One region of the Brevibacillus sp. genome, then DNA from elsewhere that is predicted to be linked to it. Evidence: riboswitches for the same ligand, from Rfam matches in the RefSeq annotation. Region 1 holds a riboswitch; each other region holds the start of a gene.
The links. A riboswitch is a leader RNA that binds a small molecule or an ion and turns the genes downstream of it on or off. The one in region 1 is predicted to bind cyclic di-GMP.
Positions count from the first base shown of each region.

Region 1 (7,439 bases):
TTTTCTACTTTCACGTCTTCTTTGGCAGGCGGGATAATAAATGTGCTGCTGGTAGGAATCGTATTTTTGACCTGATCCACGTTTTGCACAAGAGGTGCGCCTTTCGTGAAAACGACCGGTGCTACATAGACATCGTCTTTTTCTTTGGCAAATGCTCCCGGAACGAACAACGCCGAACAAACAACCGCCGTAGCACCCATCATCATCATCCATTTTTGTTTTTTCATATATGATCTCTCCCTATCCAATGTTTTCCTTTGACACTTTTTATTGTATGGCAGGAGGCAGTCCCTCCGACACGGACGGAAGATTGTTTTTCTCTCCAACCTGAGACGGAAGTTCTTCTACGTCCCACGCCCATTTTTTGGCGGCAAAAGCCGTTTGGCTGCTTTTTGCCGATACTTGCTGTCTTGCGGATGGAAAAAGGGAAAGACCTTTATACGCAAAAAAACCGACCCTCTCCCCACGGGGAAAAGGTCGGCTCGTGATGCAGCTGATTAAGCGTTCAGCTTGCCTTTTGCAACTGTTGCCAGTTCGTTGAAAGCAGCTTTGTCGTTAACAGCCAGATCAGCCAGCATTTTGCGGTTCACTTCGATGCCAGCCACTTTCAGGCCATGCATCAGACGGCTGTAGGACAGACCGTTCAAGCGAGCTTGCGCGTTGATACGAGTGATCCACAGTTTGCGGAAGTCGCGTTTCTTTTGACGACGATCACGGTATGCATAAAGCAGGGATTTCATTACCTGCGCATTAGCGGATTTAAACAGGCGATGTTTGGAACCGAAGTATCCTTTCGCCAGCTTCAAGATTTTCTTATGACGACGGCGTGTAACAATGCCACCTTTTACTCTTGGCATACTAAACTCCTCCTGGTCTTTCCAGCATGGCGGCCTACTGCTAGGCGCTTAGGGAGCTCATGCTGCGTAATGTGTGTAGTGATACAAAAACTTACAGGTAAGTGAGCATTTGCTCAATACGTTTTTGATCGCCTTTGGAAACGAGTGCAGCTTTGCGCAGGTGGCGCTTCGCTTTCGTCGATTTGTTAGCGAACAAGTGGCTACCAAATGCGCGGTCGCGCTTCAATTGGCCGCTTCCAGTCTTTTTGAAACGTTTCGCAGCAGCCTTGTTGGTTTTCATTTTAGGCATCTGAAAAATCCTCCTGTCTAAACTACTATCTTACTTTTCCGCTTTCGGAGCCAGAATCATGATCATGCTGCGGCCCTCGATCTTCGGTTTACGCTCAGGCGTAGCGAGATCTTCACACTGGGCAGCCACACGTTCCATAACGCCAAGGCCGATTTCGGAGTGGGTGATTTCACGTCCACGGAAACGGATCGTACACTTCACCTTGTGATGATCCTCCAAGAACTTGCGGACGTTGCGAAGCTTGGTTTGAAAATCGTGTTCCTCGATGTTGGACGAAAAACGCACTTCTTTCAGCTCGATGATCTTCTGGTTTTTCCGCGCTTCTTTCTCCTTTTTCGCCTGCTCGTACTTGAACTTTCCATAGTCCATGATACGGCAAACAGGCGGTTTGGCTGTAGGAGCAACGTTTACCAGATCCAGTTCGGCTTCCTGGGCAATGCGCAACGCTTCCCTAAAAGGTACGACTCCCAATTGGCTCCCGTCAGCACCGATCAAACGGACTTCACGGGCACGGATCGCTTCGTTGATTAACATTTGATCCTTGCTAATACTTGCCACCTCCGTCAATTTCGAGAAGGAACAAAAATGTGCGAACGCATCTGCGCCCGCACATATCTCACCTAAGCAATTTCATCAGATCCAAGGATCTTTGCATAAGAGTTACCTGTCAACAGTCGTGGAAGACGTCGACGCAGGTGAGAAGCTGGGCGCCTCTGCTTGTTCTCGAAGTATGAAGTGTTTATACACTCAATTCATGATACAGGTTAGAGTTGTCTTTGTCAAGGCTTATCACACACTATCCTCCAATGTGCGACATTTCCACCTTGGGACGTTTTACGAGGCCAGGCGTCTCATCCAGCCGCTCTTCTGAATATCGTTCATCGCGCTTGCTCCAGATCGTCTGAATCTGCGCTCTGATCTCATCGTCGCTCGCTCCGTTTCGCAGCGGCTCGCGCAAGTCTTCTCCCGCAGAAGCGAACAAGCAGTTGTACATTTTGCCCTCTGCGGACAGCCTGGCGCGGGTACAGGTGGAGCAAAAAGCTTGCGTCACAGAAGAAATCAGCCCGATCTCCTGATCCCCGTCCTCGTAGCGATAGCGCGAAGCGACCTCCCCGAAGTAATTTGCCTCGATCGGAACAAGCGGCATCTCCTGGTGAATCATGCCGACGATTTCGCTGGACGGCACGACCTGATCCAGCTTCCAGCCATTGGAGTTTCCGACATCCATAAATTCAATGAAGCGCAAAGTATGCCCCTGCTCGCGGAAGTATTTGGCCATCGGCAAAATATCTTGGTCATTCACTCCCCGCTGCACGACCATGTTGATTTTCACGCCAAGACCTGCTTCAGCCGCCGCCCGTATGCCGTCCAGCACGGCTTCTACCGGATAGCCCCTGCCGTTCAATGTGCCGAACCGCTCGTTGTCCAGACTGTCGAGACTGACTGTCACGCGGTCAAGTCCTGCTTCCTTCAGAGCCTGCGCGTGGCGGACGAGCAACGAACCGTTGGTGGTCATAGCGATGTCGTGAATACCTGCTACTTTTTTTATCATTTCAATTAACACAGGCAAGCCTCTGCGCATGAGCGGCTCTCCACCTGTAATTCTGATTTTCTGGACGCCAAGCGAGGCGAAAATGTCGGTCAGGCGAACAATCTCTTCAAATGAAAGCAGCTTGTGCTGCGGCAAAAACTCAAAGTCCGGTCCAAAAATTTCCGCAGGCATGCAGTATCTGCAACGAAAATTGCATTTGTCTGTCACGGAAATACGCAAATCGCGGAGAGGGCGATTTCGTGTATCAACGAGTGGCGACTGCTCTGGCATTGGCTGTCACTCTCCTTTTTCCTAGCGTATCATATCCACGATCGGGCGTAATAGCTTTCCTGCACTTTCGCCTGGTTGTTCCTATGCAAAACCATAATATTTTGCTTGAAAGTGTAAATAGCTCATTTTTGCTATTCCCTTTTTCAATTAATATAAGCTAATATGACTATATATTGTGAAATTGTATAACTGAAAGTGGAAGCGATGATCAGCGATTTGTATGTGGGCACTTGAATGGCTGGGAGTGAGTAGTGCAACCGACCCTATTATTGCTGTAGGGTCGGTTTATTTTATCCCAGAACATTTGTCGTGTCCACTATCGCCAATTCACTCACCAAAGCACCATTGACGTATGCTCTCTTCCCCCGTTTTGAAGCGAACGACTAAAAAAGAGAAAAGCAAAGAATCCGGAGGTCTGCATGCCATTTTTTACGAAGAAAACAAAGCCATGGACAGAGTACGTAAAATCCTCTCACACGACTGACATCGATCAAGTAGGAGAACGAGTAAAGGAGCGCTTGTCCTTTTTAGGGGTGGATCAAGACACGCTCGCCCATGTCAAAAATGCTGCCGAAACGCTTTCGCCCTTTAAAGCGAAGATTGTCGACCAATTTTACGGCGCAATCACGGCTGTTGATCAATTGCAAAAACTGATTCTCGACCACTCAACACTAGGAAAATTGAAACACACATTGGAGTTGTATCTTGAACAGTTTCTGCAGGCGAATGTGGATTACGAATACGTGAAGACGAGAATTGTGATTGGACAAGTTCACAGCCGCATTCATCTGACAGCCGATCATTTTATCTCCGCTCATCATATGTTGATTCAGATCATGACATCGATCTTGATGGAAAAATGGAGCCATCAGCCGCATCAAATGATGCAAATGGTCACATCCGTCCAAAAACTGGCAGCGTTCGATCAGCAACTGATCGTGGAAGTATATATGGAAGAGACGTTCAAATCATTTTTGTTCGGCATCTCCGACATGTTGAATCATATGACACAGCTCGATACGACCAAACAGCTCATCTCGGGCATGGACGAACAAATTGAGGAAAGCCACAGCGTGACAGCAGCTACGGAAGAAATGAGCGCTTCCATTCAGGAAGTGGCCAACCACGCTATCAAGGTGGCGGAAGGAACGGACGATGCCGTCCACTCCGCAGAACAGAGCAGGCAGATCATCAATGCCGCGCTGGGAGACATCCGCCAAGTCGGGCGCGTCTTCGAAGAGGTCATGGGCCGCGTCAACAAGCTCGATCAGGAGATTCACCAGACCCAGGATGTCGTGCATATTATTCGGGAAATCGCCGAGCAAACGAATCTGCTCGCCCTCAACGCCAGTATCGAGGCTGCGCGGGCAGGCGACCAGGGGCGCGGCTTCGCGGTTGTCGCCTCGGAAGTTCGCAAATTGGCCGAGCATACAAAAGAACAAATCAGCCAAATTACAACCAATATGGCATCGTTGCAGCATGTCTCCAATCAGGTGACCCAGCAAATGGACGATACAGGCAAACTGGTTGAGCGCTGTGTGAGTGAGGCCCAATACGCTGACGTCGCCTTGAACAAAATTGTGACCGCGATGCAGGAAATCAGCCAATCGACCTCGCAAATTGCCGCCATGACCGAGGAGCAGGCTTCTTCCGTAACGGACATTGCCCGCCGCAACTCCACGATCTTTGACTTGAGCGCGCATTCGCAGGAAATCGCCAAGGATACGGCCCAGCTGATTTTGGAATTGAGCCGAAAAATGGACGATTACCGCAAAACATTCTTTACGATCAACGTCAAGCTCAGCTCGAAAGACATCGTCCGCGTGGCAAAAACCGACCATCTTCTGTGGAAATGGAAAATTTACAACATGTTTTTGGGCTTGGAGCACTTGAACGCAAGCGAAATGGGCTCCCACCACACATGCCGTCTCGGGAACTGGTACTATGGCGAGTTGTCTGCCCAAGTGCGAAACAATCCGATCTTCAAAAAGCTTGAGGAGCCGCACCGGATGGTTCATGCTTACGCCAAGCAAGCCGTCGAGCAGTACCAGGCTCAAGATCTGGCGGGAGCGCAGCAAACGTATCTCTTGCTCCAGGAGGCATCGAGCGAGGTCGTCTCCCTGTTGTCCCGCCTGGAATCCGCTCTGTAATTTCCTTTCACGAATCACGAAAAAAGCAAAAAGGGCAGTTCTCTTCATCGCGGAAGAGACTGCCCTTTTTCATGACCGTTTTGTTGTTTTTACTTCATTTCGTTGATTTCAGCGCGGATTTTTTCCACGAAGGCATCCACAGTCATGGCACCTTCGTCGCCTACGCCGCGTCTGCGAACAGACAGTGTGCCGTCAGCCATCTCTTTTTCACCGATGACCAGCATGTACGGGATTTTTTGCACTTGCGCTTCGCGGATTTTGTAGCCGATTTTTTCGTTGCGCGCATCCAGCTCCACGCGGATTCCTGCTTGTTGCAGTTTTTCTTTGACTTGCTCGGCATAAGGAATGTGTACCTCGCTGATGTTCATCAGGCGAGCCTGAACCGGGGTCAGCCATACTGGGAACGCCCCGGCATAGTGCTCGATCAGGATGCCGATGAAGCGCTCCATCGAGCCGTACATCGCACGGTGCAAGACAACCGGACGGTGCTTCTCGTTGTCCTGGCCAATATAAGTCAGGTCAAACTTCTCTGGCATCTGGAAGTCGAGCTGGATCGTTCCGCATTGGTGGCGGCGTTTCAACGCGTCGGTAATTTGGAAGTCGATCTTCGGACCGTAGAAAGCGCCGTCGCCTTCTTTGATCTCGTAAGGCATTTCCAAGTCTTCCAGCACCTTTTTCAAGGAGCTTTCCGCAGTTTCCCACAGTTCGTCGGAGCCCATGGAATCCTCTGGACGAGTCGAGAGCGCTACGCTGTATTCGAAGCCGAAGACGTTGTAAATTTTATCGATCAGTTGAATCATGCTCTTGATTTCGTTCTGGATCTGGTCAGGACGAACGAAGGCGTGCGCGTCATCCTGGCAGAAAGTCCGAACGCGAAGCATGCCGTTCAGCGCGCCGGAATACTCGTGGCGGTGCACCTGACCAAATTCGGAGTAGCGGATTGGCAGGTCGCGATAGGAGTGCATCGCATTTTTGTAAATCAGCATGTGTCCAGGGCAGTTCATCGGCTTCAGCGCATAAGTCGCGTGCTCGACCTCGGAGAAGTACATGTTTTCCTTGTAGTGATCCCAGTGGCCGGACTCTTTCCAGAGACGCTCGTTCATGAGGAACGGAGAGCGCACCTCTGTGTACTGCGCCAACTGCTGCAGGCGGCGGGAGAATTGCTCCAGCTCGTTGCGGACAGTGAAGCCGTATGGCAGGTAGAACGGCATGCCTGGAGCTTCTTCGGAGAACATGAACAATCCCAGCTCTTTGCCCAGTTTGCGGTGATCGCGTTTTCTCGCCTCTTCGATGAAGTGCAGATATTCATCCATGTCGGCTTTTTTCGGCCAAGCTGTACCGTATACGCGTTGCAGCACCTGGTTTTCCGCTTTTCCGCGCCAGTATGCGCCTGCTACACTCATCAGCTTGAACGCCTTGATGAAGCCAGTCGATGGCAAGTGCGGGCCGCGACAGAGGTCGAAAAACTCGCCCTGCTCGTACAAAGTAATGGTAGCCTCGTCTGGCAGATCGCGAATCAGTTCCAGCTTGAGGTGATCGTTCAGATCGGAGAAGATTCGAATCGCCTCATCGCGGCTCACCACTCTGCGGCGAATCGGCAAATCTTCTTTCACGATTTTTTCCATTTCGGCTTCGATCTTGCCCAAATCCTCTGGCGAGAGTGCTACCGGAATATCCATATCGTAGTAGAAGCCATCCTCAATCACGGGACCGATACCGAATTTCACTTCGCTGCCGTAGATGCGGCGTACAGCCTGGGCGAGCAAGTGAGCGGTACTGTGGCGATATACTTCCAATCCGTCCGGTGTATCGAGAGTGACGATTTCAATCGCTGCATCATCCTCAAGTGGCGTGTACAAATCCACCACTTTGCCGTCTTTTTTACCGGCTACTGCTTTTTTCTTCAGGCTTGCGCTAATCGAGCCTGCGATCTCTTCGATGGTGATCCCAGCATCATACTGACGAACTGCGCCATCTGGGAATGTTACGTTAATTTGTGCCACCTTGGATTCTTCCTTCCTGTTTGTTTTTGAGAAAATAAAAAACACCCATCCCAAAAAGGGACGAGTGCATTCTCGCGGTACCACCCTAGTTCAAGTCTGTTTGCATAAAAAGGAACACCGAAACAGACTCCTCATGACATGATAACGGTATGGGAACCGGCAAACCGATAGTGGAAGCAAACGCGCTTCGTTCCCGGCTGCTACTCGAAGGGGGTAGATCCATATGATCTCGCAGCAAGCTCCCAGCCTAGGCCCGCCTCTCTAGAGCGATCTTCATATCGTCCATGTCCTTCTCATCGTATTTGTAAGCCATATACG
Region 1 is NZ_DOTK01000089.1:111,942-119,380, reverse strand. Features, by position in the region: gene DEP07_RS26290 (hypothetical protein) at 1-227, opposite strand, end outside; gene rplT (50S ribosomal protein L20) at 498-857, opposite strand; gene rpmI (50S ribosomal protein L35) at 949-1,146, opposite strand; gene infC (translation initiation factor IF-3) at 1,177-1,680, opposite strand; gene moaA (GTP 3',8-cyclase MoaA) at 1,943-2,968, opposite strand; cyclic di-GMP riboswitch class II at 3,157-3,239, shown strand; gene DEP07_RS26265 (methyl-accepting chemotaxis protein) at 3,388-5,118, shown strand; gene thrS (threonine--tRNA ligase) at 5,208-7,121, opposite strand.

Region 2 (7,439 bases), on a different contig from region 1:
CGAGATAGCTGTATTCCTGCAACGGTCGTCCGCGATACAGACCGGAGCGCTTCACAAACGGGTACAGCAGCTTCAACAGGATCGGGCCGAGAATCGCCGTCGAGATCGCCTGGTTCAAAAACACAGTAGGAATAAACAGAGAGGCAATCGCCATCGGCGTCAGACCGAGCGCCACATTGACCAAAATCGCGCACGCCACAACAGCAGAGCTGATCAGAACGACGAACACAAAATATTGCAGGAAGCTGCGTTTGGTTTTAAGCGCCGGGTGACTCACCGTGAGAAAACCGATGAAGCCTCCCAAAAAGTTGGAGAAAAACCCGACCGCAACCGCATGTGGCGGTGCTCCCCCGGTCAACAGGTCGCTGACCATATTGCCAAAAGCAAGGCCAATGCAACCTGGCAAGCCGAACAGCATGCCGAAAACAGGCTGCAAGGCATTCGCCGGACGGATCGGTACGGAAGGAATGAGCTTGATATTAGCCAGCATGATAATGGCAACTGCATATAATGCCGCTGTAACGACAATCAGCACGTAATCGACTGTCGTCCATTGGCGGCGAAACAATGAAGTCTGCATCAAAGTGTACCTCCTTTATGTCAATTGCTAACGTTTGGAATATTGCCTGATGCCAGTTTACTCCACACCTTTTTTGGCGTCTACCAAAAAACCCGCTCCCGCACTTGTTATAGAAAAGTTGAATAAACAAAAGCCTCCCCATGCGCACTCGCAGCACAGGGAGGCTTTCTTCAAGCAAGTATCGTCCTATTCCTCAAACTTCATCAGTTCCAGTTTGGCCCCTTTGATTTTGACCAAATAAAGCAAATACACAAGCCCGACAAACGTCCACAAAAGTCCCAATATCATCGATTTCGCATGAAGACTGCCCCACAAAAATGCGAGAAAGGCTGTCCCGATCAGCGGAGCCAGAAAATACCCCCACCAATCCGTCGCACGCTTTTCTTGTTTTTGTCTCAGAAAGTAGGCAATGACGCTCAGATTGACGAAGCTGAACGCGATCAACGCTCCAAAATTAATAAAGGACGTAGCCGTCAGCAAATCGAGATACAAGGCAGCCAGCATCAGCGTTCCGACCAGCAGCACGTTAAGCAGCGGCGTCTTCAGTCTCGGGTGTATGTAGCCAAACCACTTTTTCGGCAAATAACCATCCCGGCCCATCGCGTACAACAGCCGCGTTACACTCGTCACCGATACCAGACCGGAGGCGAGCGTCGAAGACAAAGCCGCCGCCAAAAAAATCAACTGAAAGACGGAGCCTCCGATAAACAGGGCGATTTCTGCGGAAGCTGCTTCCGGGTCAGACAATACGGAAACATCGGGAAACAGCGATTGCATGAAATACGAAGCGGTAATGAACAACGCTCCCCCGGCCAGTGCAACCAGCAAAATTCCCCGGGGAATCGTCTTTTTCGCATCTACCGTCTCCTCTGTCAGCGTAGTGACGGCATCAAAGCCTAAAAAGGAAAAGCAGAGGATCGATGCGCCCGACAGCAGAGCGACTACCGACAAATCAGCAGAAAGGAACGGACGGACGTTCAGCACCTGGCCCAGCCCATCTCCATTGATCAAGCCACGGATAGCCAGTCCGGCGAACAAAATAACGACGGCGATCTGAAAAAGCACCAGAAACGAGTTGACGGATGCCGTTACTGTCACGCGAAATACGTTTAATAAAGTAATCAGGACAATAAACCCGATAATCCACCACGTGGTCGGCACATCGGGAAATACGGACGAAAGATACACACCCGTCAGCAAAGCGTTGATCATCGGCAAGAACAAATAATCGAGCAGCGAGGCCCACCCTACCAAAAACCCGGCATACGGATGAATCGTTTGCTGCGTGTAGGTATACGCTGTCCCGGCCGACGGGAAGACGCGGACCATTTTCCCGTAGCTCGCCGCGGTAAACAGGATCGCCAGCAAGGTCACTGCGTAAGCGGCAGGAACATGCCCCCCTGTTTCTTCGGCAACGATGCCAAACGTATCAAAAACGGCCATTGGAGCCATATAGCCAAGGCCAATGACGACGATATGCCACAACTTCAAGCTGCGTGTAAGCTCTGCACTCCCATTCACTGTCTGTCCTCCTTCTGTTACACGACACGAATAATTATACACGCGAATGGGAAAAGTTCCACCGTTTGCGCACCAAAAAACGCTGTTGCACACGGTTCCCCATGCCGCAACAGCGTTTGGTTTTCAGGCTTGATATGCTTACGCTTTTGGCAGTTCAAACGAGCTTTTCAGCGAAACGATCCGGTTGAAGACCAGTTTGTCCGCCGCTGTATGCTTCGGATCGACATTGAAGTATCCGTGACGGAAAAATTGGTATTTGTCCTGCGGCTGCGTTTCTTTCATGTTCGGCTCGACGAATCCGTTCAGCACTTCCAGCGAATTTGGATTGATGTTGTCCAGGAAGCTTCCTTCCGAATCTTCGTCATCCATAATCAGTGGCTCGTACAGGCGAAATTCAGCCGGAACTGCCTGAGAAGCTTCTACCCAGTGGATTGTTCCTTTTACCTTGCGGCCAGTAAAGCCGCTGCCGCTCTTGGTTTCAGGATCGTAGGTGCAATGCAGCTCGATGACGTTTCCGTCGGCGTCCTTCACCACATCGTTGCACTTGATGAAGTACGCGTGCTTCAGGCGAACCTCATTTCCCGGGAACAGGCGGAAATACTTGCTCGGCGGGTTTTCCATGAAATCGTCCTGCTCGATGTAGATTTCGCGGGAGAACGGAATTTGGCGATTGCCCATCTCCGGGTTCTCCGGGTTGATCTCGGCTTCGAGCATTTCTACCTGGCCTTCCGGGTAGTTCGTAATGACGACTTTGAGCGGATTCAAGACAGCCATGGTGCGCGGCGCCTTGAGCTTCAAGTCTTCGCGAATGAAATGCTCCAGCATTTTCGCGTCTACCGTGCTGTTGCTGCGCGCTACCCCGATCTCGCGGGCAAACGTGCGAATCGCTTCAGGGGTAAAACCGCGGCGACGGAAGCCGGCAATGGTCGGCATGCGCGGATCGTCCCAGCCATCTACCACTTTCTCGTCCACGAGCTGTTTCAGCTTGCGTTTGCTCATGACGGTGTTGGTCAGGTTCAAACGGGCAAACTCGTACTGGCGCGGAGTATTTTCCATCTCGCACTCGCTGATGACCCAATCGTACAGTGGACGATGGTCTTCAAATTCAAGTGAACAGAGCGAGTGGGTAACGCCTTCAATCGCATCTTCCAGCGGATGGGCGTAGTCGTACATCGGGTAGATGCACCATTTGTCGCCTGTGTTGTGATGGGTCGCATGAGAAATACGATAAATCACCGGATCGCGCATGTTGATGTTCGGAGAGCTCATATCGATTTTCGCACGCAACACTTTTTCCCCGTCCTTGAACTCGCCATTGCGCATGCGAGCAAACAGGTCGAGGTTTTCCTCCACAGAGCGGTTGCGGAACGGGCTGTCTACCCCTGGTTCTGTCAAAGTTCCGCGCAGCTTGCGCATTTCTTCGGCAGGCAAATCATCCACGTAGGCTTTGCCCTTTTGGATCAGCAACACCGCACGCTTGTACATTTCTTCAAAGTAATCCGATGCAAAAAACAGCCCGTCCCATTCAAAGCCGAGCCACTGTACATCTGTTTTGATTGCTTCCACGTACTCTGTGTCTTCTTTCACCGGATTGGTATCGTCAAAACGGAGGTGGGCCTTTCCTTTGAACTCGCTTGCCAGCTCAAAGTTGAGGCAGATGGCTTTTGCATGTCCAATATGAAGATACCCGTTCGGTTCCGGCGGAAAGCGGGTAATGACTTCCTTGACCTTGCCTTCTTGCAAGTCGTCAATCACGATATTGCGGATAAAATTGGATGACGCTACCTTGTTTTCCAATGAAATCAACCTTTCACTTCACCTTTACATTCCATAATACTGATTCTCTTCCCAGAGTTCAACAAAATCGGGCCGTTGTCCGGCCCGCTGTCTCTACCATTCCTGCTCTTTTTGCCATTGGGATTGCGGCTGGCAGTACAACGAAATGATAGAGTCGAGGGAACGACGCTGCTCGGTTATGCCGCGAATAATTTTCAAATGCTTGGGTCGAACCAGGTGGAGCAGCGGCTGTTCAACATGATTGAACCGGGCGAAAGCTTCAGCTGCAACCTCATCCCACTGCCGATAATAGCGCAGCAAGTCATCAGGCATCACCCGCGATCGATTCGTGCCCGGCTCCGGCAAGCAATCAAACGGTTCATCCAGATTCAGCGTACCGTAATCATCGGTCAGCTCTTCCCCCGGCAAAATGTCTCTGGCAGCCAGCTCCAAGTCGTACATCGTCGCCACGCAGGTCGCATGGAAGCTGTGGTTCACAAATCGGGCCTTATCCCAGCACAAGATGTATTTTCCAAACTGATTTTTGAAGGAATACTTCTGCACATCCTGCTTTCTCAATGGGTCCAGTTTTTCCACATATGCCGGGTCCAATACCTGATCCAGGTCATCCTGTGCCCAGACAATCGTGCCTTTCGGGATCAATTTTGTCGCAAAAACACCGTACCCGATTTCATCGTTGATATAGCGAAGCTCCGTATCGGGATGCATCATGGCCTTGATTCACTCCTTGGCAAATGTGCGTTTTTACCATCATAAGCAGTTCGGCCAATAGTGGTGTGTGAATGTCGGGAAAAACGCACAACTCCCTGTTCCTCCCTTTTTTTCTAGATTAAAAAAATTTTTCTTATTTACCCCAATCGACAAATAGTCTATATTATTGACAAACGGATGATTAGGAAAATTTTCCTGTAACAATTGAATCAGTTTTCTATTATCAACTGGATGCGTTACCCATTGATATCGAAACGGCAAACCCGGGGAAATCCGGCGACGCAAAGCTAGAGGGGCTACCTCCGCACAAGCGGGCATGCCAGCCAGCTACCGAAGTATTGGTGTAGGACAAGACCAATGATCCTATATCATTGGTCTTTTTTTGCGCAACAATTGTCTATTTTTGTCCATTTATGTATTTATGTGTAAAAATATTCATTTTCAGTTAAGGAGGTGAGGCTGCGAAAAGCTGTCGGATTGTTGGAATCGTTCATCAAACATACAAGGAGGCTTCATACGATGTCATTCTGGAAGAAACTTTCTACTGTCGCATTGACTACTGCAATCGGCCTGGCAACCCTGTCTCCGGTTCAAGCAGCTAATCGGCCAACATCAATGTCGCCAAACGCAATGGTAACAACACCACACTATCTGGCTACAGCAGCAGCCCTGAAAACATTGGAAGACGGCGGCAACGCTGTAGATGCCGCCATCACCGCCGCTTCTACTCTCGCCGTCGTCTACCCGCATTACACAACGATCGGCGGAGATAACTTCTGGCTCATCTACAACGCCAAGACCAAGGAACTGAAAGCGCTGAACGGCAGCGGACGAGCTGGCGAAAAAGCAACGATCGACTACTACAAAGGCAAAGGCTACGAAAAAATCCCTTCCCGCGGCTACGAGTCTGCCAATACGGTGCCAGGCGTTGTTTCCGGCTGGTGGGAAGCGTACAACTACGCGCACAAAAGCATGGGCAACAACAAGCTTCCGTGGCACAGGCTGCTCGAACCGGCGATCGGATACGCTGAAAATGGATATCCCGTCTCACCGAACCAGGTTTATTGGACAAAATACGCCATCGATCCGAACGATAACGATTTGAAAAACCTCCAGCGCTTTGAAGGGTTCCGCAAAACCTTCCTGAAGCCGAACGGAGAGCCGTATGCGCCTGGCGAAATCCTCAAGCAAAAGGACCTGGCCAAAACTTTGCAAATCATTGCGAAAAAAGGAGCAGACGGATTTTACAAAGGCGAAGTCGCCAAAAAAATCGTAGCGGATATGCAGAAAAACGGCGGGCTGCTCACCTTGAAAGACTTTGAAAAACACACCTCCACATGGGCAGAACCGATTACAGTCGACTACCGCGGCTACAAGGCTTACAACGTACCGCCCAACTCCCAGGGCATGGCTTCGCTCTCGATCTTGAACGTGTTGAACAACTTCGACCTCAAGAGCATGGGCGAAGGGACGCCGGACTACTACCACACGATTGTAGAAGCCACCAAGCAAGCTTTTGCCGACCGTGACAAATGGCTGACAGACCCTGCTTTCGTCGACATTCCGGTGGACGAGCTGTTGTCCAAGCAACACGGCAAAGATTTGGCAGCACGCATCGATATGAAGCAAGCGGCAAAAGCAGTAGAGCCGCTCGATCCAAAAGGGGACACTACTTGGTTTGGCGTCGTGGACAAGGACGGCAACGCCGTTTCGATCATCCAGAGCCACTATTTTGACTGGGGTTCCGGTATCGTAGCGAAAGACACTGGCGTCCTGTTGCAAAACCGTGGAAGCTACTTCTCTCTCGATCCGAAACACATTAACCACCTGGAGCCTGGAAAGCGCACCTTCCATACGATTAACCCTGCCATGCTCTTCAAAGGGGACAAGCCTTACCTGCTTTACGGAACACAAGGCGGCGAAGGACAGCCACAAACGCAAGCGGCTCTCGTAACGCGTATTGTCGACTTCGGTTTCAGCGTACAGGATGCGATCGAAGCTCCAAGATGGCTGCACGGACGCAACTGGGGCTCCGCCTCCAACAATTTGAAAGTCGAAAGCCGGATTCCACAGGAAGTGTTGGACGAACTCGTGAAGCGCGGACATCCGGTTGAAAAGCTGGAAGCAGCCTATACAGATGCGATGGGACAATCCGGCGCCATTTTGATCGATCCGCAAACGAACGTGAAGTTCGGCGGCGCAGACCCTCGCGGGGAAGGCGCGGCAATGGGATATTAACTGATGGTCAGGCTGCTGAATCTTCTCAGCAGTCTGGCTGTGTCTACTCTGTGCGGGCAGCGTTCCTTGCCTCGCGCAGTTGAATCAACCACCAATTAGGAGTGGAGAGCCTATGTCTTTTTTCAACAAACTCAGAAATAAAATGATCCTGTGGTTTCTTGCCGTAGCGGTCATCCCGCTTGCTGCCGTTTCCTTTTTTATTACAAACAGCTTTTCAACCATTTTGATCGATAAGCAAAAATCGTCTTATGTAGACCTGACTTCAAGTACAGCTATGGCTATGGACCAGTATCTCGATCGGCGCATGACGGAAATTCAGGTGCTGGCCCGCACCTCTGATATTCAATCTGCCGACGCGGCAGCCAAAAATGAGTTTATCCGCAAGTTTACCGAAGAAATGAAGCTGTACGATGGCAATACGTTTATTTCAAGCGACGGAAAAGTAACCGCTGACACCTTCCCGAAAAGCGTCGGGATCGACCTCGGCGAGCGGCAATTTTTCAAAGACGGCATGCAGGGCAAGCCCAGCTACTCCGATGTCCTCGTCGCCAAAACTACGGGCAATCGCTCGATCATTGTCGCTTCCCCTGTC
Region 2 is NZ_DOTK01000049.1:257,529-264,967, forward strand. Features, by position in the region: gene DEP07_RS16440 (QueT transporter family protein) at 1-580, opposite strand, end outside; gene DEP07_RS16445 (APC family permease) at 767-2,101, opposite strand; gene DEP07_RS16450 (glutamine--tRNA ligase/YqeY domain fusion protein) at 2,240-3,907, opposite strand; gene DEP07_RS16455 (SET domain-containing protein) at 3,992-4,609, opposite strand; cyclic di-GMP riboswitch class I at 4,856-4,944, shown strand; gene ggt (gamma-glutamyltransferase) at 5,129-6,847, shown strand; gene DEP07_RS16465 (methyl-accepting chemotaxis protein) at 6,960-7,439, shown strand, end outside.
Region 2: linked by a shared signal. The riboswitch ahead of ggt (gamma-glutamyltransferase) and the one ahead of DEP07_RS26265 (methyl-accepting chemotaxis protein) in region 1 are both predicted to bind cyclic di-GMP.

Region 3 (7,439 bases), on a different contig from region 1:
CAGCAAATACGTAATCATCGGCCCGACCAGCTTCGCCAGGTTTTCGTTAGGCAGCCATCCTGTCGGGATGAACAATGCCGTAATCAATCCCCAGGCAATAAACGCACCGATGTTTGGCATGACCATCGCACTGAGAAACCGTCCAAATTTTTGTACCGAGACGCGCACTCCACCAGAAGACTGGTTCTTTGTCGCCAAATTCTCCATACTGGACCCTCCTTTACCTTTTCTATAAAAATGTTGACATGATTAAACAGATAATGTGCACACCTCAAATATAAAGCGTTTACATACGCGCCACAACAAAATCAAAGCTCGCATTTGTCGTTCTCATTGTTGCCAAAACTTAATAGCAGCAAAAAAAGAGACTCCCGCTCCGACGAGCAGAAGTCTCTTTTTCCTCAAAAATCTTCTCTCTCCACCTTCATGACCTTTCCTGTTTCCGCATTGACCTCTACCTCGTACACCTGGTTCTGGTCGGTAAGAATAATAAACTCATAGACCAGCACGCCATTTTCCGTATCCAGCTCCGAGTGCAGCACGCGTCCTTTTATTTGCTGCAAAGCGATTTGCTTCGCTTGCTCCTCTGTAATTCGCATCGGCTTTACGTCTGTTGCCTGTGCTTTCTCAGCGTGTAGCGGGGCTGGCATGGCTGTTCCAAGTACACTTGCCAGCGCAACGGCTGTGGTCCAGCCAATCGACTTTTTCATGATTGCACTCACTCCTTCCTCCAAATCAATCAGTAGTTTGCCCTGCCGCCCCGCTTGTATGCAAAAAAGCCGATGCGCTTTTCGTCGCATCGGCTCTTGCATTCTTATCGTTGTTTGTTGCTGTATGGTCTTCCGCTGGACTCTGTGCTGCGTGGGCGAGATTCTCCACTGCGCGGACGGGAATCGCCGCTGCGAGGACGGAACTCTCCACCGCGTGGACGAGATGGGCGTTTGCTTCCAAAGCCGGAGCCAGAACCGTATCCGCCTTTGCCTTTCGGGAACGCTTTTTTCTTGCCGACACGCAGAGGCGCTTCTTCTGTCAGGCGAACCGGAGTTTGATCCGGCTCTTTGGTCAGCAGCTTGAGTGCAGCAGATACGAGCGTCACGGAATCGATATCTTCCAGCAATTGCTCGGCCAATGTTTTGTAGGCGCTCAAGTCATCGCGGCCTGACGCCTCCAAAATTTTCTCCACGGTCAAACGTTGTTGACCTTCCAGCGCTTCGCTCATGCTAGGCACAGAACGACGCTCCATACGGCGGTTTGTCGCGCGCTCGATCAGACGCAGGTGGTCGATCTCGCGGGAAGTGACAAACGTGATGGCAAGACCAGTCTTCCCGGCACGACCAGTACGGCCGATACGGTGAACGTAGCTTTCCGAGTCTTGCGGAATGTCGAAGTTGAATACGTGTGTAACGCCGCTGATGTCCAGACCGCGGGCAGCTACGTCTGTCGCAACCAGCACTTCGATCGTACCTTCCTTGAACTTGCGCAGCACGCTGTCGCGTTTTGCCTGGTTCAAATCGCCATGGATTCCTTCAGCGCCGTAACCGCGCTTGGTCAGAGCCTCGGACAGTTCATCCACTCTGCGCTTGGTACGACCGAAAATGATCGCCAATTCAGGGGAATGAATGTCAAGCAGACGACACAGAACGTCGAATTTTTGCTTCTCGGCAACTTCCATGTATTGCTGCTCAATGTTTGGCACCGTTACTTCTTTCGGTTTGACGGAAATCAGCGTCGGCTCGCTCATGAACTGCTGGGCAATTTCCTGAATCGCTCTCGGCATAGTTGCAGAGAACAGCAAGGTTTGACGATTGTCAGGAACTTCTTGCAAAATTTCCTTGATATCGTCGATGAAGCCCATGTTCAGCATTTCATCTGCTTCGTCCAGAACAACGATCTCGATCGCATCGAGGCGGATCGTTCTTCTTCTCATGTGGTCCATGAAACGGCCAGGCGTCGCTACGATGATTTGCGGGCGCTTTTTCAGCGCCTTGATTTGGCGGGTAATGTCTTGACCGCCGTAAATTGGCAGAGCGGAAATGTTTTTGAACTGGGCAATTTTGTTGATTTCCTCTGCTACCTGCACAGCAAGCTCACGGGTCGGTGTCAGTACAACCCCTTGAATATTGCCGTTGTTTTCATCCAGGCGCTCAACCAGCGGAATACCGAAAGCAGCGGTTTTTCCTGTACCTGTTTGCGCCTGTCCAATCAAATCGCGGCCTTGCAAGGCTACAGGAACAGTTTGCTCCTGAATGGCTGTCGCCTCTTCAAACCCCATGTTGCCAAGAGCTCTCACAATAGAATGGTGCAATCCAAAATCAAAAAAAGTAGTCAATGAACGTCAGTCTCCTTTTACTTTACCTTCTTCTATAAAATTCTCACTAAAAAAGGGCACTATTCCTTACAGCCGGAACATGCCCTTTTATCTCCGATTGTACATAAGCACCCTACAAAGAACATAGCTGTAATCGTATCATGCATCTGGAAAAATTGCAAACGGGATTTATGCCCATTTCCCTTTTAGTATCAACCGATTTTTGTCAGAATATACGGCGAAACACATAAAAAACAAAACAGCCCTGCCGGGACACTCCAGACAGGGCTGCTGCTTTGCATCATTGCGATCGATTATTCGACTCGACGCTTATTTTACCCATTTGTGGAACAGCTCATCGAATTTTCCTTGCAGCTTCATTTCGTCCATCCACACATCGAGATAGCTGGCAAAAATAAAGTCGCCACGCGGAATCATGTACGCCTTTTCGCTGCGGGTAAACGGCTTGTCGGTCAAAGCAGCGTACAGGCGGGAGTCTGCTTTGGAGTAAACCATCGCTTCAATCGTATCGGTGATCATGACATCGTACGTGCCGTTTGCGACAAGGCCCGGGATGTCCAGATTGTTTTGAACGACAGTCACGGTCGCGTTTTTCAAATAGTCACGCACGAACTTTTCATTGGTGCCGCCCGGATTTACCCCGATTCGCACTTCTTTCTTGTTAATGTCGGCCAGGCTCTTGTACTTGTCCTTGTCTTGCGCGCGAATCAACGGCGCTTTGCCAAATTCGATGTACGGATCGCCCATGTGCGCTTTTTTCTGCCGATCCGTGTTGCGTGTCACGCCGCCTACCGCGATGTCGAATTTGTTTGCCAGCAGATCGTCCATCATCGTCGGCCATGAAGTCTGCACAAAGCGCGCCTCTACGCCCAGGCTTTTGGCGAACTCTTTCATGGCGTCAATGTCGTAGCCTTCAAACTCGTTCGTCTTCGGATTCAAATATGTGAACGGCTTGTAGTCCCCAGGCGTTCCCACTACAATATATCCTCGTGCGATGATCTCGTCGAGGCGGGACTCAAACTTTTTATTGTCCTGTTTTTTGGCCGCTTCTACCGCCACGGCTTGTCCATTCGGTGTTCCCGCAGTTGCGGCAAACGCTCCGGTTCCAGTCATCAGCAATGTTGCAGCGAGTGTGCTCGCCACCATTCTTTTGGTCCACTTGTTCATCGGTTTCTTCTCCTCCTGGTTGTTGCTCTCTTTGTTTGTCTTGCTTTGTTCAAACTGTCTCATCCCTTATATCGCATCCCCCCTTTAACAGGGATGGGACCTACAGGCTAAACTTGCCAACCCCTTGTTGCAGTTCTTCCGTCACGGCGTTCAAATGCTCGACGGAACGGGCGATATCTTGAATGGCCTGAAGCTGCTCGGCTGTTGCCTCCACAACCTTTTGGGCATCAGAAGTAGCGAGCTTCGCGATGTGATGCATTTCATCCACCGAGGCGCTCACCTGCTCGGAGCCTGCGGACATTTCTTCCGATGCTGCTGACACCTCCAAAATATGGGCAGCAACATTGCGGGAAGACTCCAAAATATGCGCAAAAATTTCCCGGACTTCTTCAATCATCGTGATTCCTTCGTGCGCTTCGCGGTTGCCTGTGTTCATCACTTCGACGGCATGACGGGTATCCTGTTGGATTTCGTGAATCAGTGTCGCTATTTTCGCAGCCGATTCCTCGGATTGGTGAGCGAGATTTTTCACTTCTCCGGCCACGACGGCAAAGCCTCGTCCATGCTCGCCAGCCCGCGCAGCCTCAATCGACGCATTGAGAGCGAGCAGGTTGATTTGCGACGTCAACTGGCTGATCGTATCGAGAATCCCTTCGATTTCCTTGGAGCGGCTGTTCAAACGTTCGATGGCCTCAGTTGCTTTGGTTGTTCCTTCGCCGATGCTGCCCATTTGCCGCACCGCCTGCTCCACGACAGTCGTTCCTTGCTCAGCCTGTTCCGAAGCCTCGCGCGCCGCCTCGGAAACATGCGCAGATGTCTCGGCGATTTTCACGATCCCTGCTGCCATATCATTCATGGACAGCGCGACATCTTTGGAGCTGGTCGCCTGCGCTTCCGCTCCGCCTGCAATTTGATTGATCGATTGCCCGATGCGATTGACGTTTTCCGTCGCATGCTCAATGCCTGCCGATACTTCCTGAGTAAAGCGCAGCACCTGCTCGGAAGATTGCGATACCCCCTCAATCAGACCTTTCAAGTGCGCAACAGTCTGGTTGAAGTCACGGGAAAGCACCGCAAGCTCATCCTTGCCGTCTACCGTAACGGTCTGCGTGAGATTCCCTTGCGCCACCACATTGACCACTTGGTTCAGACGCTGAATCGGTTTCACCAGGCGAACAGACAGCCAGTATACGAAAATGATCCCGAGCGCCAACACAACCAGTGAAATCGCAAGCAGCTTGATCGACAGCTCATTTACCGGAGCGTGCAAATCTTTGACCGGAGCCGTGATGAATACGCCCCAGTTCAGTTTCGTCGATGCGTACGAGGAGAACTGCGCCGTTTGCTCCTGCTGGTATTGAATAATTCCATGCCCGCCTTGCTGCGTCGCTTCAAATGCCGTTTTCAGCTCAGGAATGTCGCTTTCCAGCACGGATTGCTTCAAAATAAACTCGCTATTCGGATGCCAGATATACGTTCCTTTTTTGCTGACGAGAAAAGCATAGCCGCTGTGCCCGAATTTCTCTTCGGAAACCGTTTTTTGAATCTCATTGATTGGGATAGTAGAGCCGACATAGCCGTATTGGCGGTTGTCTTTCATCAATGGCAAAATGACCGTCACAATGTTATTGCCTGTCCGTTGGGAAACAACCGGCTCGGATACGATGATTTTCCCTTCGCCTTTTCCTGCTTCCTGAAAATGCGGACGGTCGGAAGGATTGGTTTCCTCTCCTTTGAAGTTGATGACCTTTTTGCCGCTCAAGTCATAGGAAAAGAAAAACGTTTCAAACTCAGGGTTTTTCTTTTGCGCTTCCTGAATCAGCCTCAAGTCATGCTCGAAATTGTTGTCTGAGGACATCATCTCCCCGACTGTTTCCACGATTCCGATTTTTTCCTGGAAGAAGCTGTCGATACGGATGGATAGATTGCTGGCTGTCAGTTCCGCTTCTTTGTCCAGGCTCGATGATAGCAATTGCGAAGAGCTGTAGTAGCTGGCCCCGCATACCGTGCCCAAGCTGATGATCAAAAGCAGGCACATAACGACAATTAACTTTTTCTTTAGACTTGATTCCATCACACGGTGTACCTCCTATCCTTTTTTTCACAACAAAAAAGACTGCCACCCGGACAGCCTTTTTGCGTTCGGCATGGCAACCCGGCTATCGTAGCAGCAGAGAAATGCAATCTGCTTGCCTTAGACCCGTGGCTTTGCGTCCCTGCCTTTCAACAGGTTTGCCTTTGTCATTTTTTGTCGTATTTTGTTTATAAATTTACTATAGCACACGAAAGTAAAAATGTGGGTTAACTTTCAAATAATGCCTTGGATTTTTTTCCACACGAAATCTTTACCCGATTTGTTTGATAGCTAAACTACTTTTCTTGCATAAAATTACAAAAAAGCCCCTCCAAGTAAACCATTGTGCGCTTTTCACACCATGTCTACTTAAAGGGGATGCTATCAGATCATAGCTACTTCCCAGACTCCACAGCCAAGCTGCTTAACGTATCGGTAAGCAGCTCCAACTCTCTAAAGCTTGCCACAATTTGTTCAATCCGTTCTGTTTGTTCGTCTACACTCGCCAATACTTGCTCTACAGACGCACTCGATTGTTCCGTTACGCTATAAATCTGGGTGATTTCATCCACAATCCGCAGCGAGCCATTCTCCAACGCATGAATGAGCGTCTCAACCTCGCCCGCTTGAATCACAACGCTATTCGCGTTATTTGTAATTTGTTTTAGTATGGATTCTGTGTGCTGCGCAGCGTTTTGACTGTCTACAACAGCGGCTTGTCCGGTAATGATTTGCTTGGCAAGGTCGCTTGTCTTATTTTGGATATCCACCAATATGCCTGCTATTTCTTCCGTCGATTGCTGTGAATGGACAGCCAGCTTCCTCACTTCATCAGAAACCACGGCAAAACCCCGCCCGTGCTCTCCCGCACGCGCTGCTTCGATGGCAGCATTCAAGGCCAGCAGGTTGGTTTGGTTGGAGATCTCGCTAATCTTGGAAAGAACAGAACCGATTTGCTGATTTCGTTCATGAAGCTCGTTCATCAACGTCACGGTTTTATCGATGATCGTACTGATATGAGCCATTTGTTTCGTTAGCGTCGACACCTGTTCATTTCCTTCTTCCGTTACCTTCACAGTCGCTAATGTTAAATCTTTCATGCGCTGCGAACTGGCGGCTACTCGCTGAACTCCATGATTTGAATCTTGTACGGAGTTGGAGATATCGCCGACACTTGCTGCCTGCAGTTGCACGCCTTTAGCCACCTCGGAAAAAGACGTCAATACTTCCCGAGAGACGCGTTCCGTAAAAAGGACATTATCTTTTAGCGACAAGCTGAATTGTTTAAGCGTCTCCACCGAATGTAACACCTTACCAAAAATTTGCTCGATTTGCTGTTTAGCAAACAGCGTTTCCTTATGCCGGCTTTCCGCTTGCAAATACACGTTCTCGTTAAGCTTTGCGACATAGATCGTGATGATGGCAACCACGACGAGCGGAACATTATTTGCATCTGCATAAACATTCAGATATTGACCTAGATTCGCAGTAATGATGGCTACAACTGACATCGCAATAACAGGGCGATAGTTGGGATAAAGAGATACAAGAGCGAGGTACTCGAACAAATTTAGCATACTCCTCTCGGCTGTCCGGGGAAAAGTAAGCAAATGCATAACACAAATAAGAGAAAGGACGCCAACCAAGACATACGGAATGAGCAAAATGGTTTTCGCTGCGCGGTTCATCCACATCAGCAGCAAACAAATCCCGGCAAACACGAACCACTGAATGACAAAAGCAAGGCTTAAACCTCGTGTTATATCGATCGCTACTTGCAGTACTACCATAAGCCATCCAATGCAAATGACAATTTTATTGCGCTGCTTGGTAATCAATGTTTTTTGATCCACATGGCACCTTCCTCTT
Region 3 is NZ_DOTK01000043.1:46,106-53,544, reverse strand. Features, by position in the region: gene DEP07_RS12700 (PTS mannitol transporter subunit IICB) at 1-207, opposite strand, end outside; gene DEP07_RS12695 (PepSY domain-containing protein) at 402-710, opposite strand; gene DEP07_RS12690 (DEAD/DEAH box helicase) at 815-2,329, opposite strand; gene DEP07_RS12685 (transporter substrate-binding domain-containing protein) at 2,639-3,496, opposite strand; gene DEP07_RS12680 (methyl-accepting chemotaxis protein) at 3,597-5,570, opposite strand; cyclic di-GMP riboswitch class I at 5,643-5,743, opposite strand; gene DEP07_RS12675 (methyl-accepting chemotaxis protein) at 5,966-7,423, opposite strand.
Region 3: linked by a shared signal. The riboswitch ahead of DEP07_RS12680 (methyl-accepting chemotaxis protein) and the one ahead of DEP07_RS26265 (methyl-accepting chemotaxis protein) in region 1 are both predicted to bind cyclic di-GMP.

Region 4 (7,439 bases), on a different contig from region 1:
CTGCGTTGACTTCGACTTTTGCATTGACTTCCTGGATCATGCTGTGCACGTGGACGATGAACTCTTGCAGATTTTTGGTTTTTTCCGCGAAGTTGTGCATGTAGTTGTCCACGTTTGTAAACATTTCTTGGACCTCCATAATGCCTTCGCTGTTCTTTTCAAAAGACACCTGGGACTCGGAGATCATGTCGGAAACGAGCTTCATTTTTTCGCGAATCGTCATCAACAAGGTCGAGATCGATTCGGAGGATACTTTGGAAGACTCGGCCAGCTTGCGCACTTCATCCGCTACGACGGCAAAGCCACGGCCATGCTCACCGGCTCTGGACGCCTCGATGGTGGCATTGAGTGCGAGCAGGTTGGTCTGTGCCGAAATATCGGAGATCGTTTGGATGATTTTTTCAATCGATTCCGTTTCTTTGTTCAGCTCTTGAATCAGTCGGTTCGTATCCTGGATGTCCTTGATGAAGCGTTCAAAGTCGCTGCCGATGTTATTGATGCGCTTGCCGCTTTCATTGGTCGCTTCTTTCGTCGATTCTACGTAATCGTGCATCTCTGTAACAGAACGGGTCATGTCTTCTACCTGGAGATTGGTCGTGCCCATCTCGCGGCGCAGCTCGTTTGTGTTGTCGGTTTGCACAGAGAAGGAGCGCATGATTTCCTGAAGGGAAGCGACGGTTTCAACTGCCCGGACATTCACGCCATCCGTCACCTTGTTCAGATTCTCCTGGTATTCCTGCACAGAGCTGAGCGATTCGTTGATCTGATCCAAAATGCGTTGCAGCGATTCTTTGGAAGCGATCGCCTGCTGCTTCTGTTCTTCGCTCTCCTGTTGCAGTCTGTTGTTGAATATCGCGTGCATCATGCTTGTTGCCGATACGAAGCAGAAGGTAAGCAGGTAGTACATCAAATGAACCGGATTGGAGGTATAAAAAATCGCCTCGCCATTTGTCAGGAAGTAGTACGTGACGATCCCGAGCGCTGCCACGATCGTCAAAATGTTGATCAGCCTGTCCTGATAAATCCCCATGACGGCTACGAAGAACATGATGGTCATAATATTGACCAGCCAAGGATCAAGCCCGGTAATTATGAACATGAAGATGCCGATTACCGCGAAGTTGAAAAACTTCATGAATGGAGCCATTTTGTCGCGCCACGCCGGACGATTGGACAAATACGCGAACGGCGCCAGCACTCCGTACAAAATACCGAGCACAGTCAAGACGAAGGAAATCGGCACTCCCATGATGAGATTCACGATTTGCACCACGGTAATGATGCTTGCAAAAACAATGACGACCCAATTATTTCTTCTTTGTAAAAGTTCCATGTCAGCTAACCTCAACTTTTATTTGTTTGCAAAGCGTTTGATACCAGGAAAATGCGGGATGGTCCTTGCTTGTATAGGCTTCCTGCAGGTGAAAAATGGTCGGGATGGCGTTCGCCCCTTTGTAATAGACCATATCCTTCACTTGTGTCGCTTTGACGTTGTATTTTGTATTAATCAACTGAAAAAAAGCCGGGTCTGCTAAACCGACTGCATGCGTATAACCGTGTTTTTCAGCATAATCGATCATGAGGGCAACGCCCCAACGTCCCAGTTTTCCGCGGTATTTCGGCAAGACGGCGAAACTGTCTACTTCCACCACTTTCATATCGGCGCTCAACACGTCCTGAAACAAATCGCGGAGAAAAGCAGAAGATTTTTCATGTGGCGTAAATTCAAAAGTACCGCCTGCTTCGTCATCTTCTGACAATAGCAAATAAGCATCGGAACCATTTTTGACGTATTCCATTTCAAAGCCCATGGAGGTCCAAACGCTCTCCTTGATTTGGTGAAAACTCGCCAAAGACTCTACTGAATCAACCAGTTTGTACATAATACTCCACTCCATTTTTATCTCTCTTTTGATTTTTCATGTACAAGTTTACTGTTGATAGATGGACTGGCGCCTCCTTTCTATGAGATTGCACACAAAACGGCCATGACCGTTTTGTTGACCGCAAGCGGCCACATCCAATTTCCTGAAAAACGTCGAGACGTTTTTCACACAAAAAAGGCCATTCCACACACGGGAACAGCCTTCAGTCACCATCATCGCACAATTACGCACATGATGTATGGCAACCCGGCTGTCATGGTCGAAGACTTTAGACCCGTGGTTTTGCGTCGCCACCTTTCGATGACTTTGCCTTTGTCATTCAGTTTGCGAAAAATGTATAGTCATGTCGAATCATGCAAAATATAATCCAAAAGAAACAGTCTTGTCAAGTTTTGGTAGGGTAAAAATAACCAATTCTTTATAAAAATAGTCAGAATTAAGGTAACGGTAAGAGTAGCGTAACAAAATTTTACCATCCATCCGATAAAGATAGAGAGAAGAGGAGGGATGAGAGGATGGCAGAGACGAAAACAATCGAATTTCACTTTTCAGGGGGAGAAGTGATCCGCATTGAGACGACAGAACCGGAAGAGATCATCCAGATGGTCGCCAACCAGAAAGATGGATGGCTCCAGTACGACGACATCGTCATCAATGTGCGAAACGTTTCTTATATTAAAGTGAAAGAAATCGCTTAACAGCATGTGTGAAAAAAGCTCTCGAATGCCGAGGGCTTTTTTTGTTGCATGTTTGGCGGGAGAGGCATTATAGTGAGTATAAGACTAACGACTAAAGAGGACGATATGGACGACATTTACAAAGAGTTGCAAAAGCTCGGTTTTTCCCAATACGAGTGCAAGGCTTACATTGGCTTGTTGAAGCATTCTCCGATTACCGGATACGAAATCAGCAAGCGCTCCGGCGTACCGCGCTCGATGATTTACGAGGTCATAGGCAAGCTGCTGGAAAAAGGGGCGGTCTATACGGTGCCTTCAGAGCCTGTGACTTACGCGCCGCTTGCGGCCAGAGAGTTGATTCGCAGATTGCGTGGACAGTTCGAGCAGTCCTTCGACTATTTGGAAAAAAGCTTGTCCGCTTTGGAGTCTGAGCAAGAAGTCGATGTGATTCGCCGGATCAGCGGCGACGAACTGGTGCTGACGGAGATGCGGCAAATGATCAAGCAGGCGACAGGAGAAGTATGGCTGTCGATCTGGGAGCCGCAGGTGCCGGCTATCCAGGAAAGTGTAGATGCGTGCACAGAGGCAGGCATTTCTGTTTTTACCGTGCTGTTTGGGCAAGCACAGACGCGGGTGGGAACGACGTATCACCATGACTACATGGCGCCAGATGTCGCAGAAGAGCGCATGGGCGGGCATCTCACGATCGTGGCGCGAGATTTGGAGGAAGTCCTGATCGCCAATTTTGCGCCAAATACGGCTGCCTGGGCCGTCAAAACGAAGGACCCGGCTCTCGTTTTGGTGGCTGTCGAGTACATTCGCCACGACATTATGTTTGCAGAAGTGACAAAGGTGCTGGGACCGGAAAAAGTCGAGACGCTTTGGCGAAACAAACCGGATCTTTACCAGGTGGTTACGGGAAAAAGCTTTCTTAACCAGCAGTGAAAAAGAGAGAGAGGGAGAACAGTGGGGCGAGAGCAACTGCACGTAGAAACGTTGTCGAACGCAAGAGATCAGGGAAGCTTCATGCAGGGGGTCAAAGATTGCATTCCGACCTTGCTCGGTTATTTGAGCATCGGATTTGCGGCAGGTGTCCTGGAAAAGACGGCTGGGCTGAGCATCATGGAAATTGCTTTGATGAGCATTTTGCTGTACGCAGGCTCTGCACAGTTCATCGCGGCAGGCATGATCGCGGCGGGCAGCTCGGCTACAGGAATTATCATTACGATTTTGTTTGTGAATTTGCGCCATATTTTGCTGAGTGCGGCTCTCTCTCCTTATTTTCGCCATTTGTCAGCGTTCAAGAACATGCTGGTAGGCTCGCTGTTGACGGACGAAACATTCGGGGTTGCCATTAACGAAGCGGCGAAGAAAAAACAGATCGACGAAAAATGGATGCACGGTTTGAATGTGACGGCTTATTTGAACTGGATCGTCGCCAACCTGGCAGGCGCCTATTTTGGGCAATGGATTGCCAATCCGGAAGGGCTGGGGCTTGATTTCGCCTTGCCAGCCATGTTCATCGGGCTTTTGGTTCTGGCGATGATGAGCCGCTTGCAGATCAGGCGGGACGTTCTCGTGGCTGTGTGCGCCGTCGTGATCGCAGTCGGGGTATCAGTCGTGTACCCGGGCAACCTTGGCGTCATCGTTGCCACGTTTTGCGCATCGACAATCGGGATGGTGATCGAACGATGGAAGTGAGATGGGACGTCTTTCTTATCATTGCTGGCTGCGCCTTGGTCACGTTTTTGCCGCGGGTACTGCCGTTGATGGTGCTGTCTCGCATGCAGCTTCCCGAATGGGGTGTCCGCTGGCTGCATTATGTGCCGATTTCCGTCATGGCCGCGCTGGTCGGACAGGAGCTGTTTTTGCACGAAGGCAAGCTGGCTCCGCTGTTGACCAATGTCGAGCTGATGGCAGCAATCCCGACTTTTCTCGTGGCGATCTGGACGCGCAGCTTGCTGGGAACGGTGGTCGTGGGGATGGCTTCGATCATGGTCCTGCGCTACCTTTTTTCTATTCTATAAGGGCAAAAGCAATGCAGAAGTGGTTATGCTAGAGAAAAAGGGAGGGCGAAAGACATGACTGTGGAAGAAGTCTTGCAAAAGCTTGAAGCGCTGGGGAGCGAGCAGACAAAAAAGACCTTTTTGCGCCACGGCGCCAGGGAGCCGTTCTTCGGCGTGCGCATTGGCGATATGAAAAAGCTGGTGAAAGAGGTCAAGCGCGATCAAAAGCTGGTGCAGGCTCTGTACGAGACGGGCAATCATGATGCGATGTATTTGGCAGGGCTGGCCATCGATCCAAAAACGGTGACGAAGGAGCAGCTGCAAGGCTGGGTCAGACAGGCGTACTGGTATATGCTCGCGGAGTATACGGTAGCGGGAGTGGCGGCAGAAAGCCCTTTCGCACTGGAATTGGCCCGCGAGTGGATAGAAGCGGAGGCGGAAATGATCGCCGCATGCGGCTGGAGCACGTACGCGAACTACTTGTCGGTCGCTCCTGACGAGCAGCTGGACTTGCCGGAGATCAGGTCGTTGCTTGCGCGAGTCCAACAGACCGTGCACGAGGAGCGAAACCGGGTGCGGTACACGATGAATCATTTTGTCATCGCGGCAGGAGCCTATGTTCCTGCTCTGCATGCCGAAGCGGTGGAAGTTGCCGAGGCTATCGGGAAAGTACACGTCGACGTCGGCAATACGGCGTGCAAGGTGCCGCTTGCGACTGCGTATATCGAAAAAATCGTAGCGCGCGGAGCCATCGGCAAGAAGCGCAAGACGTGCATCTGCTAATTCGCATCCCGTGATTGAGCGGGAGAATCCGCATACAAACAAGCGCACGCTGGGAGAAATCCCGGCGTTATTTATTTGGAATCTTTTTCATATTCGCTTTTCTTTGCTAAAGTATCGACTCTTTTCTGATGATGTGCTATCATGATACCTTGTTAACGTATTACCACTTTATCAGAGTAAAATATAGAGATAGTCGGACTAGGGGGAATCATCATGAAAAAATTTGCTTTGCTATCCTTGCTGGTAGGAGCCGTATTTTCATTGGTAGTCGGCTGCGGCAGTCAAAAAACAGGCGCTGACGCGAACAAGCTGATCATCGGGATCGACGACAAGTTCGCGCCAATGGGTTTTCGCGATGAAAAAAATGAGCTGGTCGGTTTCGATATCGATTACGCCCGGGCTGCTGGCGAAAAAATGGGCAAGCAGGTGGAGTTTCAGCCAATCGACTGGGGTTCCAAAGAATCCGAATTGAACAGCGGCCGCATCGATTTGATCTGGAACGGATATACCATTACGGATGAGCGAAAAGAAAAAGTGCTGTTCACCAAGCCGTATTTGCAGAACGCACAAGTCGTCGTAACGCTGGCGAACTCGGACATGAAAAAGCTGGCGGATCTGAACGGCAAAGTGGTAGGGCTGCAAAAGATGTCGTCGGCAGCTGACGCGCTGAATGCAAGCGAATGGAAAGATCAAATCAAAACGATCACCGAGTTTCCTGACAACGTGCTGGCTCTCAGTGACTTGAAAATCGGCCGCATCGATGCCGTCGTGATTGACCAGGTGGTAGCGGACTATTACATGACCAAGGATCAAGGAACCTTCAAGTTCCTGGAGGAATCGCTGTCTCCCGAAGAGTACGGCGTCGGAGTCAAAAAAGGCAACGAAGCACTGCTGAACGAGCTGCAAAAGGCGCTTGACGCCATGAATCAGGATGGATCTGCCGCGAAAATCTCGGAAAAATGGTTTGGTGAGAATCGCGTCTTGAAATAGGAAAGAAACGTGGCTTCGCCAGGCAGATGGGCGAAGCCACGCTTTTGTCGCGATGAACAAGAGCAAACGCCTACCTTTTTCAAAATAGGAGCATGCACTATGAGTCTAGAATATATCGTTTCGATTACAAAGCCGATGCTGGAAGGGGCGCAAATGACGGTCCTGCTGTTTTTGATCGCGATTGTGCTGTCTATTCCGCTCGGTTTTCTCCTGACGTTGTTGGCCAAAAGCAACGTCAGACCGCTGGCTTGGCTGGCACATACGTACATTTACGTCATGCGCGGGACGCCTTTGCTGTTGCAGTTGTTGTTCATCTGCTTTGGGCTGCCGCTTTTGCCCGGGATTGGCGAATATTTGGTAATGGATCGCTTTGTCGCTGCCTGCTTGGGTTTTGTCCTGAATTACGCGGCTTACTTTGCGGAAATTTTCCGCGGCGGGCTGCTGTCCATCGATCGCGGACAGTATGAAGCGGCGCAAGTTCTCGGCTTCAGCAAATGGCAGACGACAGTCAAAATCATTTTGCCGCAAATGTTTCGCGTGGCGCTTCCGGCTGTCTCCAACGAGTCGATTACGCTGGTAAAAGATACGGCTCTGCTCTACGCTGTCGCTGTACCTGAGCTGCTGCATTTTGCCCAAACTGCCGTAAACAGGGATTTTACGATCGTTCCCTTTTTCATCGCAGGCATCATCTATTTGTTGATGACGCTCCTGTTGACGCTGTTTTTTAAATGGCTGGAGAGAAGATTCAAATTCGAATAAAGGACTGGCGTGAAATGGCAATCATTCAAGTAACCAATCTGAAAAAATCGTTTGGCGAGCTGGCCGTCTTGAAGGATGTCTCGTTTGAGATCAACAAGAATGATGTTGTCGCTGTGATCGGCCCGTCCGGTTCTGGAAAAAGCACGATGCTGCGCAGTCTGGTCTATCTGGAGCAAGTGAACGGCGGGAGCATCCGTGTGACGGACGACTTTTTGGTGCAGGACGGCGTCTATAGCACCCAGCAGCAAATCAAGCGCATCACGGCGAAAATGGGGATGGTCTTCCAGCATTTCAATCTGTTTCCGCATCTGACTGTGCAAGAAAACTTGGAGATCGCC
Region 4 is NZ_DOTK01000033.1:34,914-42,352, reverse strand. Features, by position in the region: gene DEP07_RS08065 (methyl-accepting chemotaxis protein) at 1-1,333, opposite strand, end outside; gene DEP07_RS08060 (GNAT family N-acetyltransferase) at 1,335-1,883, opposite strand; cyclic di-GMP riboswitch class I at 2,124-2,207, opposite strand; gene DEP07_RS08055 (hypothetical protein) at 2,402-2,584, shown strand; gene DEP07_RS08050 (TrmB family transcriptional regulator) at 2,690-3,508, shown strand; gene DEP07_RS08045 (AzlC family ABC transporter permease) at 3,590-4,264, shown strand; gene DEP07_RS08040 (AzlD domain-containing protein) at 4,255-4,590, shown strand; gene DEP07_RS08035 (DNA alkylation repair protein) at 4,645-5,352, shown strand; gene DEP07_RS08030 (amino acid ABC transporter substrate-binding protein) at 5,566-6,342, shown strand; gene DEP07_RS08025 (amino acid ABC transporter permease) at 6,442-7,101, shown strand; gene DEP07_RS08020 (amino acid ABC transporter ATP-binding protein) at 7,116-7,439, shown strand, end outside.
Region 4: linked by a shared signal. The riboswitch ahead of DEP07_RS08060 (GNAT family N-acetyltransferase) and the one ahead of DEP07_RS26265 (methyl-accepting chemotaxis protein) in region 1 are both predicted to bind cyclic di-GMP.